One region of the Streptomyces sp. NPDC058796 genome, then DNA from elsewhere that is predicted to be linked to it. Evidence: riboswitches for the same ligand, from Rfam matches in the RefSeq annotation. Region 1 holds a riboswitch; each other region holds the start of a gene.
The links. A riboswitch is a leader RNA that binds a small molecule or an ion and turns the genes downstream of it on or off. The one in region 1 is predicted to bind cobalamin.
Positions count from the first base shown of each region.

Region 2: linked by a shared signal. The riboswitch ahead of ACFW47_RS17500 (energy-coupling factor ABC transporter permease) and the one ahead of ACFW47_RS30270 (cobalamin biosynthesis protein) in region 1 are both predicted to bind cobalamin.
Region 3: linked by a shared signal. The riboswitch ahead of ACFW47_RS33470 (ribonucleoside-diphosphate reductase subunit alpha) and the one ahead of ACFW47_RS30270 (cobalamin biosynthesis protein) in region 1 are both predicted to bind cobalamin.

Region 1 is NZ_JBHYOP010000014.1:53,545-57,854, reverse strand. Features, by position in the region: gene ACFW47_RS30275 (cobyric acid synthase) at 1-868, opposite strand, end outside; gene ACFW47_RS30270 (cobalamin biosynthesis protein) at 865-1,830, opposite strand; cobalamin riboswitch at 1,936-2,075, opposite strand; gene ACFW47_RS30265 (hypothetical protein) at 2,248-2,469, opposite strand; gene ACFW47_RS30260 (anion permease) at 2,503-3,744, opposite strand; gene ACFW47_RS30255 (class II aldolase/adducin family protein) at 3,968-4,310, shown strand, end outside.
Region 2 is NZ_JBHYOP010000006.1:253,156-257,465, forward strand. Features, by position in the region: gene ACFW47_RS17485 (hypothetical protein) at 1-378, opposite strand, end outside; gene ACFW47_RS17490 (chloride channel protein) at 652-2,007, shown strand; gene ACFW47_RS17495 (potassium channel family protein) at 2,004-2,546, shown strand; cobalamin riboswitch at 2,600-2,786, shown strand; gene ACFW47_RS17500 (energy-coupling factor ABC transporter permease) at 2,816-3,529, shown strand; gene ACFW47_RS17505 (energy-coupling factor ABC transporter substrate-binding protein) at 3,526-3,870, shown strand; gene cbiQ (cobalt ECF transporter T component CbiQ) at 3,871-4,310, shown strand, end outside.
Region 3 is NZ_JBHYOP010000020.1:42,816-47,125, forward strand. Features, by position in the region: gene ACFW47_RS33465 (ribonucleotide-diphosphate reductase subunit beta) at 1-172, opposite strand, end outside; gene ACFW47_RS33470 (ribonucleoside-diphosphate reductase subunit alpha) at 172-2,544, opposite strand; cobalamin riboswitch at 2,667-2,828, opposite strand; gene ACFW47_RS33475 (GNAT family N-acetyltransferase) at 2,889-3,395, opposite strand; gene mctP (monocarboxylate uptake permease MctP) at 3,468-4,310, opposite strand, start outside.

The DNA.
Region 1 (4,310 bases):
ACCGCACGACGACACCGGGCTCGGCGGCCAGCGCGTCCACGTCCGTGAAGTTGGACATGAGCGGCACGGCGCAGACGGCGACCCGCAGCACGTCCTCGCCGACCGGCGGCGCGACGACGGACTCCCGCACGGTCCCGCGCAGGGAAACGCGCAGCCCGTCCTCCTCGTCGATGCCGAGCCCGTGCCGGAAGGGCAGGACGCCGTACGTGTGCCGTCCGGTGAGCCCGTGCAGCATCTCCAGCCCCGGCTCCAGCAGCGAGACGTCGCCGCGGAACTTGTTGACGAGGAACCCGGCGACCAGCGCCTGGTCCTCGGGCGCCAGCAGCGCCACCGTGCCGAAGAACGAGGCGAAGACCCCGCCCCGGTCGATGTCGCCCACCACCAGCACGGGCAGCCCGGCACCCCGGGCGATCCCCATGTTCACGATGTCGGTCCGGCGCAGGTTGATCTCGGCCGGACTGCCCGCCCCCTCGCAGATCACCGCGTCATACGTGCCCCGCAGCTCGGCCAGACAGTCCAGCACGGTGCCCAGCAACCGCTGCTGCCGTCCGCCGTGGTAGCCGCGGGCGCTCATCTCGCCGACCGGCCTTCCGAGCAGCACGACCTGGCTGCTGCGCTCCCCGCCCGGCTTCAGCAGCACCGGGTTCATCTGCGCGGTCGGCTCCACCCGGCACGCCTGGGCCTGCATGGCCTGCGCCCGCCCGATCTCGGCGCCCTCGCGCGTCACGAACGAGTTGAGGGACATGTTCTGCGCCTTGAAGGGCGCCACCTTCACGCCCTGGCGCACCAGCCAGCGGCAGATCCCGGCGGTGACGACGCTCTTGCCGGCGTCGGAGGTGGTGCCGGCGACGAGGAGACCACCGTTCATGACGTACGTCCCTTCCTGATGACCCCGCGGACGAGCAGCCGCGCGCCCGCGCACGCGCCGAGCGCCAGCCAGCCCACGCGCCGGGAGAGCCGCACGGCCCGCTCGATGTCGCCGCAACCGGCCCGTACGGGGCGCCCCGCCGCCCCGTTGAGGACCGGCCGGTGCTCGACCCGCCCGCCGTAGGAGAGCGTCCCGCCGAGCCGCACGCCCAGGGCGCCCGCGAACGAGGCCTCCACGGGACCGGCGTTGGGGCTCGGATGCTGCGCGGCGTCGGCGCGCCAGGCCCGTACGGCGCCCCGGGGACCGCCGCCGGCCGCGGTGGCCAAGACGGCGGTCAGGCGGGCGCCCGGCCAGCCCGCGAGGTCGTCGAGCCGGGCCGAGGCCCAGCCGTAGCGGCGGTACCTGGGCGACTTGTGGCCGACCATCGCGTCCAGGGTGTTCACCGCCCGGAAACCGAGCAGTCCGGGCACCCCGCCCAACGCGCCCCACACCAGGGCACCCACCACCGCGTCCGAGGTGTTCTCCGCGACGGACTCCACGACCGCCCGGGCGATCCCGTCGGCGTCCAGCGCCTGCGGGTCCCGGCCGCACAGGTGCGGCAGCCGCGCGCGGGCCGCCTCGACGTCACCGGCCTCCAGGGCACGGCCGACGGCGCCCGCCTCGCGGGCGAGCGAAGTGCCGCCGACGACCGCCCAGGTGGCGGCGGCGGTCAGCGCGACGGAGGCGGCGGGGGAGTGGCGTACGGCGCGGCCGGCGGCCAGCCCGAGGGCGGCGGCGCCACCGGCGCACACGACGGTGTGCAGCGCGCCCCACCCTCGGTGGTCACGCCACAGCAGCCGTTCCACGGCACCGGCGGCACGGCCGAACGCGGCGACCGGGTGTCCGCGGCGCGGGTCGCCGAGGAGGTGGTCACCGAGGAGGCCGGCGGCGGCGCCGTACGCGAAGACGCGTTCGGCGCGCACGGCTCAACCGGCCGCGGGGAGGGGAAGACGAAGAGTGTCGCTGGTGAGCCTGGAACGGCAGCCGCGCATGGTGATAGGTCCTCACTCAGGGTGTCCGCGCCCTGGTTAGAAGAGAACGGCGGTGGGAGTTCCTGGCTCCCGGGGATCACTCCCCGGTCACAGTGGCGGGACCGCGCCGGATTCACACCGGGCTTCCTCTCCAGCCGCCGCATTGGCTCCGGCAGTCCACCACGCCCCGCGAACACCCGTCAACTTGCCGTTGACCTGCGAGGGGGGAGTGTGCGAAGGCCCACACACGGGCGGAGTGCGCGGGCGCGGGGAACGAGTGCGCGGGGAACGAGAAGAGCGGGGCGCGGGACGGACTCCGAGGTCCGCCCCGCGCCCCGCACCACGGCGTGCGCCGCGCTGCCTGCCGGCTCAGGCGACGATCAGATAGATGCCGTACGCGACCGCCGCCGCGCAGGCCGCGAAGCACGCGTACGCGCCGGTGACCGCGAGGCCCGCGGAGCCGCCCTCGGCGGCGGCCCGCTCCTGGCGGGAGAGGCCGGCGATGCCGAGGGTGAACAGGCCCACCAGGGCCACGGTGGCCACGAGGCTGACCCCGAAGACGGAGCCGAGAGCTGCCCAGTCGATGCTCATGGAGTTCGTTTCCTTCGTACCCGGGGCGCGGGCTCAGACGGTGGTGGTGGCCGAGGGGGCCTTGGACTCGGAAGCGGAGGACGCGACGGCGGCCGCCGGCTCCTCGGTCACGCCCGCCGGGGGCGGGGTCACGGCGGCCATCGCCTGGGTCACCACGCCGGACTGCTCGGCCTCGTCGGTGTCGATGACGTTGGTGTGGTCGACGACCTCGCGCCGGGAGAGCTTCCAGATGGCGGCGCTGGAGGCGACCAGGAAGACCGCGACCAGGGCGGTGCCCCAGTCACCCAGCCGGCAGACCCACTCGGCGATCGCGGCGACCAGGGCCGCGGCCGGCAGGGTCAGACCCCAGGCGACGAACATCCGGGTGGCCGTGGACCAGCGGACCACACCGCCCTTGCGGCCGAGGCCCGCGCCCATCACCGCACCGGAGACCGAGTGCGTGGTGGAGAGGGAGAAGCCGAGGTGCGAGGAGGCCAGGATGACCGTCGCCGCGCTGGTCTGGGCGGCGAAGCCCTGCTGCGGCTGGAGGTCGGTCAGGCCCTTGCCCATCGTGCGGATGATGCGCCAGCCGCCGAGGTAGGTGCCGAGCGCGATGGCGATGCCCGCGGACAGGATGACCCACATGGGCGGGTCGGAGTCGGGGGCGAGCGAACCGCCGGCGACCAGGGCGAGGGTGATGATGCCCATCGTCTTCTGGGCGTCGTTGGTGCCGTGGGCCAGCGAGACCAGGCCGGCGGAGGCGATCTGCCCGGCGCGGTAGCCCTTCGCGGCGGCCTTGCCGTCGGCCTTGCGGCCGAGCCGGTACGTCAGGCGCGCGCCGAGCATCGCCGCGACACCCGCGACGAGCGGGGCGGCGATCGCGGGGATCAGCACCTTGGTGACGAGCGCGTCGCCGTTGACCGCGCCGACGCCCGCCGAAGCGACCGCGGCACCGATCAGACCGCCCATGAGGGCGTGGGAGGAGCTGGACGGGAGTCCGACCAGCCAGGTCAGCAGGTTCCAGAGGATCGCGCCGACCAGGGCGGCGAAGATGACCTCGGGACGGATGCCGGTCTCGTCCACGAGACCCTTGGAGATCGTGTTGGCGACCTCCACGGAGAGGAAGGCGCCGACAAGGTTGAGGACGGCGGACATCGCCACCGCCACCTTGGGCTTGAGCGCACCGGTCGAAATGGTCGTTGCCATCGCGTTGGCGGTGTCGTGGAAACCGTTCGTGAAATCGAACGCGAGAGCGGTCACCACCACAATCGCGAGGATCAGCGAGAAGCTTTCCATTTACCCAGGCAATCGTTCGAGGTCATTGGCTGGACGAACGTAGGTAACCATGGTGAACGGAAGATGAACTGAGCAGGGCGTCACGGTGACCGGAACCGGCGCCACCGCCTCCCTCCGCGTGTCCGCCCCGATGCTCTCCGGAGACGTGCCTGGCAGGATCGCCGCGACGCCGGTCGGCGGCGGTCCAAACGGGCCCGGAGCGGGCGGGGAGGAGACGGTGACTGTGACGTATTCGCGGGCCGGAGGGGCGGCGGGACAAGCGGAACCGGAAGAGGAACGGGACCGGAGGGCGGCCTGGGAGGCGCTCGTCGCCACGGCCCGGCGGACGGTGGCGGACGGCCTGGTGGTCGGCACCTCGGGCAACGTCTCGGTACGCGTCGGCGACACGGTGCTGGTCACCCCTTCGGGTGTGCCCTACGACCGTCTGGCCCCCGAGGACGTCACCGGCGTCGACCTTGACGGCCGACAGGTGCTCGGAGCCCTCGTCCCCACCAGCGAACTGCCCATGCACCTCGCCGTCTACCGAGCCACCGACGCCCGCGCCGTCGTCCACACCCACGCCGTGC
Region 2 (4,310 bases), on a different contig from region 1:
CCAGACGGGCGAGTACGGCAGGAACAGGAACTGGGCGATCAGGCTGAGCGAGGCCAGGAAGATACCGGCGAAGCGTGCCCAGGCCATGTCCTTGAGCAGGCCGACTCCGGTGACGAGGACCAGGGCGCCCAGGATGACGTGGATGACGCCCCAGCCCGTCAGGCTGAGCTCGTAGACGTAACTGCCGACGCGGGCGTACACGTCGTCCTCGGCGATGGCCGCGATGCCCTGCAGGACGGCGAGGGCGCCGTTCAGCAGCAGCAGTACGCCCGCGAAGACGACGCCGCCGGTCACCCAGCCGCTGGAACGGTCCGCCGACCGCGGGGTGCCGGTGCCGTGCGTCGGCCTGCCGGGAGAAGGTGCGGCGTGCTGGCTCATGAGCGGAGTCCTTTCTGCGTGTCCCCCGTACGGACCTGCGCCCGTCGGCACCGCGAGGCGCCGACAGGTCATTCGAGCCTGCGGCCACCCGCACCGCCCGGCCACGCGGGTCCGCCGGACGGGTGAATCCGGCAGACGCCGCGCCCTGCCGCCCGGTCCCCGGGACGGACGCCGTGCGCGTGCGGGCCCGGGACGCCTCACGTTTACTGAGCCGCACATGCGAACGCTCGTGAGGGACCGGGTGCCGCGGGTGCGGTGGACGGAGGAGGGCCCGTGACGACGCAGCCCGCGCCGGCCAACGCGGTGCCGGGCCGGGCCGAGCAGTCCCTGCGGCGCACCCTGCTCAGCCCCGGCTATCTGCGGCTGTTGCTGCTGTGCGTGCTGCTGGGGGTGCCCATCGCGCTGGCCTGCTTCTTCTTCGTCGGGCTGCAGCACGAACTCCAGCACTGGGTGTGGACGGCGCTGCCCGAGGCGGTGGGGTACGACGCCCCGCCCTGGTGGTGGCCGCTGCCCGCGCTGGTGCTGGCGGGGCTGATCCTGGCGCCGATCGTGACCCGGATGCCGGGCGGCGGCGGTCATCTGCCGGTGAACGGGCTGGGCGGCGCGCCCGTCGGCCCCCGCGCGCTGCCCGGTGCGGTTCTGGCCGCGCTGGCCACGCTGCCCCTGGGGGTGGTACTGGGACCGGAGGCGCCGCTGATGGCCGTGGGCAGCGGGCTCGCCCTCCTGGCGGTGCGGCGGGCGGGCGCGGCCGGGGACCCGAAAGCGAGCGCGGTCCTCGCCACGGCCGGCTCCACCGCAGCGATCTCCACCATTCTCGGCGGCCCGGTGGCCGCGGCCGTGCTGCTCATCGAGGGCGCCGGGCTCGGCGGCGCCCAGCTGGTCACCCTGCTGCTGCCCTGCCTGCTGGCCAGCGCGACGGGCGCCCTGGTCTTCACCGGCTTCGGCCAGTGGACCGGCCTGAAGACCGGCGCCCTCACGCTGCACGACCTGCCGCCGGGCGCCAATCCGGACGCCGGGGACTTCCTCTGGGGCGTCCCCACGGCGGCGCTGATCGCGGTGCTGATCACACTGGCCCGCGCGCTGGGGCGGCGCACGGTCTCCTGGACGCGGGAGCACACGGCCGTCCGGACCGTCGCCTGCGCCACGGCGGTCGGCGTCTGCGTCGCCGCGTACGCCCTGATCACCGGCCGCTCCCCGGCGCAGGCGGCACTGTCCGGGCAGGCCACGCTCGCCGAGCTCGCCGCGCACCCGCACGCCTGGTCGGTGGGCGCGCTGGTGGCGCTGGTCGCGTGCAAGGGGCTGGCCTGGGGCATCGCGCTGGGCAGTCTGCGCGGCGGCCCGATCTTCCCGGCGGTGCTGCTGGGCACGGCGACGGCCCTGGCCTGCTCCGGCCTGCCCGGCTTCGGCACGACGCCGGCCCTCGCCCTCGGCATCTCCGCCGCGGCGGCCGCGGTGACGGGGCTGCCGCTGGCCAGCGCCGTGCTGGCGGTGCTGCTGATGGGCGGCGACGCGCACGACCAGATGCCGCTGATCGTCACCGGGTCGGTGGTCGCCTTCATCGTCGCCCAGGTGGCACACCGGACCGAGCCGGGCGCGGACGGGGGGCCGGCGGCCGGGGCGGTGCGGTGAGGGGGCGGTGGGCCAAGTGGCGCGCGGTGCGGCCCTGGGTGGTGCGGGCCGGGGCCGCGACGGTCGTGGTCACGGCCTATTTCCTCCTCCCCCTCGACCACCTGGGCCCGCAGCGCCCCCTGGTGAGCTGGCTGCTGTTCGCCCTGGTCCTGGCCGTCGTGGCCGTGCTGCTGCTCCGGCAGATCCGGCACGTGCTGGTCGACCGGCCGGACTCCCGTCCCGGGATGGTCCTCTCCCTGCTGATCGTCCTGTCCGTGCACGTCTTCTCCGCCACCTACTACGCCCTCGCCAAGCAGCCCGGTGAGTTCACCGGCCTCCACACCCGCGTCGACGCCCTGTACTTCACCGTCGTCACCCTGGCGACCGTCGGGTACGGCGACATCGCTCCGCGGGGCCAGTCGGCGCGGATCGTGACGGTCCTGCAGATCGCGTACAGCTTCGTGTTCCTGACCGCCGCCGCGACCGCGCTGACGCAGCGGATGCGCGACATGGTGGTGCGGCGCACGGGCCGGGGCCGGTCCGGCTCGCAGGACGGCTGAGGGGTGCGCGCCCGCCGGGCGGGAGGCCCGCTTGTCACCGCCTCGTGGGAGCACTACCGTCGTCACGCCTTGGTGAACGGGAAATCCGGTGTGATGCCGGTGCGGCCCTCGCCACTGTGAATCGGGAAGTCCGGCTCCGGCCCTCGCGGGCAGCCACTGGATCGCTTGCGATCCGGGAAGGCGGAGCACGGGCGGTGGTACCCGTAAGCCAGGAGACCGGCCAAGGCGCGTCGTCCATCCACGAGGTGCTGGAGAGGGTCTGCCGAGTCATGCACATAGCCGAGGGCTTTCTGCCTCCGGCGCACGCGATCGCCTGGGGTGTCGCGTCCGCGCCGTTCGTCGTCCACGGAGTACGGTCACTCACCCGTGAGGTCAGGGAACACCCGGAGAGCACCTTGCTCCTCGGCGCTTCCGGGGCCTTCACGTTCGTCCTGTCGGCCCTGAAACTGCCATCCGTCACCGGGAGTTGCTCCCACCCGACCGGCACCGGTCTGGGCGCGATCCTCTTCCGGCCGCCGGTCATGGCGGTACTGGGCACCATCACCCTGCTCTTCCAGGCGCTGCTGCTCGCGCACGGCGGGCTGACCACGCTCGGCGCCAACGTCTTCTCGATGGCGATCGTCGGCCCCTGGGCCGGGTACGGCGTCTACCGGCTGCTGCGCCGCTGCGACGTGCCGCTGATGGTCACCGTGTTCTGCGGGGCGTTCGTCGCCGACCTGTCCACGTACTGCGTCACCAGCGTGCAGCTGGCGCTGGCCTTCCCCGATCCGGGCAGCGGGTTCCTGGGCTCGCTCGGCAAGTTCGGGTCCGTCTTCGCCGTCACCCAGATCCCGCTGGCGGTGAGCGAGGGCCTGCTCACCGTGATCGTCATGCGGCTGCTGGTGCAGTCCAGCAAGGGGGAACTGACCCGGCTGGGCGTCCTGCTGACGAAGCCGGGGACCGCGGGGTCCGAGGAGACCGAGGGACAGGCGGTGGCCCGATGAGCCGGAACGCCAAGATCAACGCCCTGCTGCTGCTCGCCGTGGCGGCGCTCGCGGTACTGCCGCTGGCGCTGGGACTCGGCGACCACAAGGAGGAGCCGTTCGCCGGGGCCGACGCGGAGGCGGAGACGGCGATCACCGAGATCGAGCCGGAGTACGAGCCGTGGTTCTCGCCGCTGTACGAACCGCCCTCGGGAGAGGTCGAGTCGGCGCTGTTCGCCCTGCAGGCCGCGATCGGCGCGGGCGTGCTGGCGTACTACTTCGGGCTGCGCCGGGGGCGGCGGCAGGGCGCGGAGCGGGCGACGGCGGCTGCTGCTGTACGGGACGCTCCCGAAGGGGACTGAGTGCTGCCGATCGACGCGGCGGCGCACAGCAGTCGCTGGCGTCGCCGTCATCCCGTGGACAAGGCCGTGCTCGGGCTCGGGCTGACCGTGCTGGCGGTCTCGCTGCCGCCCTGGCCGGGTGCGGCGCTGGTGCTGGTCACGGCGCTCGCCGTGCTGCTGGGGCCGGCGGGGGTGCCCGGGCGCAGGCTGTGGCGGGCGTACCGGGTGCCGCTGGGCTTCTGCGTGACGGGGGCGCTGCCGCTGCTCGTTCAGGTCGGCGGTCCGGACAGGTTCCTGACGGCGGCGGACGGCGGACCGGTGCGCGCCGGTGAGCTGCTGCTGCGCACCTCGGCGGCCTCCCTCGGGGTGCTGCTGTTCGCGTTCACCACGCCGATGTCCGACCTGCTGCCCCGGCTGGTGCGGGCCGGGGTGCCGGCGCCGGTGGTGGATGTGGCGCTGGT
Region 3 (4,310 bases), on a different contig from region 1:
GGCTGAGCTTCGCGAGGTCGGCGACGTCCGAATGGAGGTCGACCTCCTCGACGTGCCAGGTGTTCTTGATGGCGTCCCGGTAGCGCTCGTAGAAGTCCGGGTAGCGCATGGGGCGCAGGGTCAGCTCGAAGCCCGGGTCGAGCAGGTTCTTGGTGGTGGTCTCGGTGGTCATTACTGGCAGGCCTCGCAGGACTCGGGGTTTTCCAGGGAGCAGGCGACCGCTTCGGGGTCGGGGGTCTGCTGGGCGGGCACGGTGGCCCGGGCGGCGGCGCGGGCGATGCGGGTCGCCGGGCGCGAGCGCAGGTAGTACGTGGTCTTCAGGCCCTGCTTCCAGGCGTACGCGTACATCGAGGAGAGCTTCCCGATGGTCGGCGTCTCCAGGAACAGGTTCAGCGACTGGGCCTGGTCGAGGTACGGGGTGCGGGCGGCGGCCATGTCGATCAGGCCGCGCTGCGGGATCTCCCAGGCGGTGCGGTACAGGGTGCGGACGTCCTCGGGGATCCAGGTGAAGCCCTGCACCGAGCCGCCCGCCTCGCGCAGCGCCTCGCGGGTGCGGCCGTCCCACACGCCGAGCCGCTTGAGGTCGTCCACCAGGTAGGAGTTGACCTGGAGGAACTCGCCGGACAGCGTCTCGCGCTTGAACAGGTTGGACACCTGCGGCTCGATGCACTCGTAGGCGCCCGCGATGGAGGCGATGGTCGCGGTCGGGGCGATCGCCAGGAGCAGGGAGTTGCGCAGTCCGGTGGTGGCCATGCGCTCGCGCAGCGCCGCCCAGCGTTCGGGCCAGGTGTGCTCGACGCCGTAGTGGTCGGGGTGCAGCACGCCCCGGGCGGTGCGGGTCTTCTCCCAGGCCGGCAACGGGCCGCTCCGCTCCGCGAGGTCGGCGGAGGTCTCGTACGCGGCGAGCATGATCCGCTCGGCGATGCGGGTGGACAGGGCCTTCGCCTCGGGGGAGTCGAAGGGCAGCCGGAGCTGGAAGAAGACGTCCTGGAGGCCCATCGCGCCGAGGCCGACCGGACGCCAGCGGGCGTTGGAGCGGCCCGCCTGCTCGGTCGGGTAGAAGTTGATGTCGACGACCCGGTCCAGGAAGGTGACGGCGGTGCGGACGGTGGCGTCCAGCCGCTCCCAGTCGATGCCGCCCCCGGTCACGTCGACGAACGCGCCGAGGTTGACCGAGCCCAGGTTGCAGACCGCCGTCTCGCCGTCGTCCGTGACCTCCAGGATCTCCGTGCAGAGGTTGGAGGAGTGGACGACGTGGCCCGGCTCGGCCGTCTGGTTGGCGGTGCGGTTGGCGGTGTCCTTGAAGGTCATCCAGCCGTTGCCGGTCTGCGCGAGGGTGCGCATCATGCGGCCGTACAGCTCGCGCGCGGGCAGCGTCTTGCGGGCCAGTCCGGCGGCCTCCGCCCTGCGGTAGGCGGCGTCGAACTCCGCGCCCCACAGGTCGACCAGCTCGGGGACGTCGGCCGGGGAGAACAGCGACCAGGGCCCGTCGGCGTCCACCCGGCGCATGAACTCGTCCGGCACCCAGTGCGCGAGGTTCAGGTTGTGCGTGCGGCGGGCGTCCTCGCCGGTGTTGTCCCGCAGCTCCAGGAACTCCTCGACGTCCGCGTGCCAGGTCTCCAGGTAGACCGCCGCCGCGCCCTTGCGCCGGCCGCCCTGGTTCACGGCGGCGACCGAGGCGTCCAGCGTCTTCAGGAACGGGACGATGCCGTTGGAGTGTCCGTTGGTGCCACGGATCAGGGAGCCGCGGGAGCGGATGCGGGAGTAGGCGATGCCGATGCCGCCGGCGTGCTTGGAGAGGTTGGCGACCTGGTGGTAGCGGTCGTAGATGGAGTCCAGCTCGTCCCTGGGGGAGTCCAGGAGGTAGCAGGACGACATCTGGGCGTGCCGGGTGCCGGAGTTGAAGAGGGTGGGGGAGGAGGGCAGGTAGTCGAGGCGGCTCATCAGGCCGTACAGCGCGGCCACCTCGTCCACGGAGCGGGCGGTGTCGTCCTCGGCGAGTCCGGCGGCGACGCGGAGCATGAAGTGCTGGGGGGTCTCGACGACCTGGCGGGTGATCGGGTGCCGGAGCAGGTAGCGGCTGTACACGGTGCGCAGGCCGAAGTAGCCGAAGCGGTCGTCGGCGGCCGGGTCGACCAGCGCGTCCAGGCGCTGCGCGTGCAGCCGTACGAACGCGGCGGTGCGGTCGGCGATCAGGCCCTCGCGGTGGCCGGTGGCGACCGAGCCGCTGAAGGAGGTGACGCCCTGCGAGGCGGCCTCCGCGCGGATGCCGATGGCCAGCAGGCGGGCGGCGAGCCTCGAGTAGACCGGGTCCTCGGAGATGAGCCCCGCCGCCGCCTCGGTGGCGAGCTCGCGCAGCTCGGCCTCGTCCGCGCGGGCGGACCGGCCGCGCAGCGCGGCGGCGGCGACCCGGCCGGGGTCGGCGTCGGGGAGGTCGGCGGTCAGGTCCGTCAGGGTCCGCAGCAGCGCGGCACCGGGTCCGTCGGGTTCACCGGTCGCCGTCACCGGGGTCGCTGAAGCCGGATCGGCTGGCGCGATGGTCACGTGGAGCACTCCCTCGCTCGGCACGGGGCCTGGCGGAGGGCAGGGGCAGCTCACGAGCGCGCACGGCGTCGCGTCCACCGGCCCACTCCACGAGGCCCGGACGTCATGGCGCCCGGGCCAAGGCGGCCGGGCGCACCGTCGGCAGGTCCTCGGACTGGACATGCGTGCGCGCACGTGCGGAGACGTGCGGATGCACGCATGTACACCGTTGCGGGACAGTTCCGGATTCGCACCGGATTCCCCTGCGGCGACAGCGAGCACGAGCATACATCTTGTGCCGGGTGTCGCGAGCACCCCCAGATGTTGTGTCTCGGTGGTGTGTCATGGGACGTCTCGCGCCGGTGTCAGAGCCTCAGTTCGTAGGCGAGGAGGGTGATGTCGTCCAGCTCCGGCAACGGGTTCCAGTCCCGGCCGGGGGCGCGGACGAAGTCCAGCCGCTCGTAGAGCCGGTGGGCGGTGCGCATGGTGCGCTGGGTCGACAGCACGACGCTCGTGCAGGCCTGGACGGCCCGCGCACGGTCGACGCAGGCCCGCACCAGGGCCTCGCCGGCCCCGCGTCCGCGGGCCTCGCGGGCGACGGCGAGCATGCGTATCTCGGCCTCGCCGGGCCGGGCGATGTCGGCCATGGGGCCGCCGGACGGCACGAAGGTCACGCCGCCCAGCACCCGGCCGTCCGCCACGACGGCCAGCACCTCGGCGGCCGCCGCCCGCTTGGCCACGTTCCGCAGCTCGCCGAGGTACGCGTCGCTCTCCCCGAAGTCGAGGAGGCCGTCCTGGAGATAGGCCTGTGCGGTGATCTCGCCGAGGGTCTCGTACTCGTCGGCCGCCGCCCGCCGGATCGTGAAGTCCATGCGGACGAGTGTGCCCGACGGGTACGACAACGGGCCGCCGGATCTCTCCGACGGCCCGTTACTGACCGGAGGTCAGTGCGAGGAGCCCGCCGTGGCCGGCGGCAGCTCCACCTGGACGCCGGGGTCGCCGGCGTCCGCCGTGTAGTCGCTCGGCTTGGTCTCGTCGACGCCGTCGGGCGCCTTGACCGCCCGCAGGACGAAGGTGAGGACCACCGTGACCAGGACGTTCAGCACGAAGGCGGTGAGGCCGATGTAGCCGATCTCGCCGATGCCGGGAATCTCGTCGGACGAGCCGCCGAAGTGCTTCTGCGTCGGCGAGGCGACACCGTAGGCGGCGACCGTGCCGTAGACCATGCCGACCGCCCAGCCGCCGAGCAGCGCCCAGCGGTGGAACCAGCGGGTGAACAGGCCGCCGACCAGGGCCGGGAAGGTCTGCAGGATCCAGATGCCGCCCAGCAGCTGGAAGTTGATCGCGACCGTCTTGTCCATGCCCAGAACGAAGACCAGCGCGCCCACCTTCACCAGCAGGGACGTCAGCTTGGAGACCTTCGTCTCCTGGGCCGGGGTGGCGTCCGGCTTGATGAAGTCCTTGTAGATGTTGCGGGTGAAGAGGTTCGCGGCGGCGATCGACATGATCGCCGCCGGGACCAGCGCACCGATGCCGATCGCCGCGAAGGCCACGCCCGCGAACCAGTCCGGGAACATGTTCTCGAACAGCTGCGGGATCGCCAGCTGCCCGTTCTCCACCGTCACCCCGGCCGCGATCGCCATGAAGCCGAGCAGCGCCAGCAGGCCCAGCATCAGCGAGTACAGCGGCAGGATGGTGGTGTTGCGGCGGATCACCTCACGGCTGCGCGAGGACAGCGTCGCGGTGATCGAGTGCGGGTACATGAAGAGGGCGAGCGCCGAGCCGAG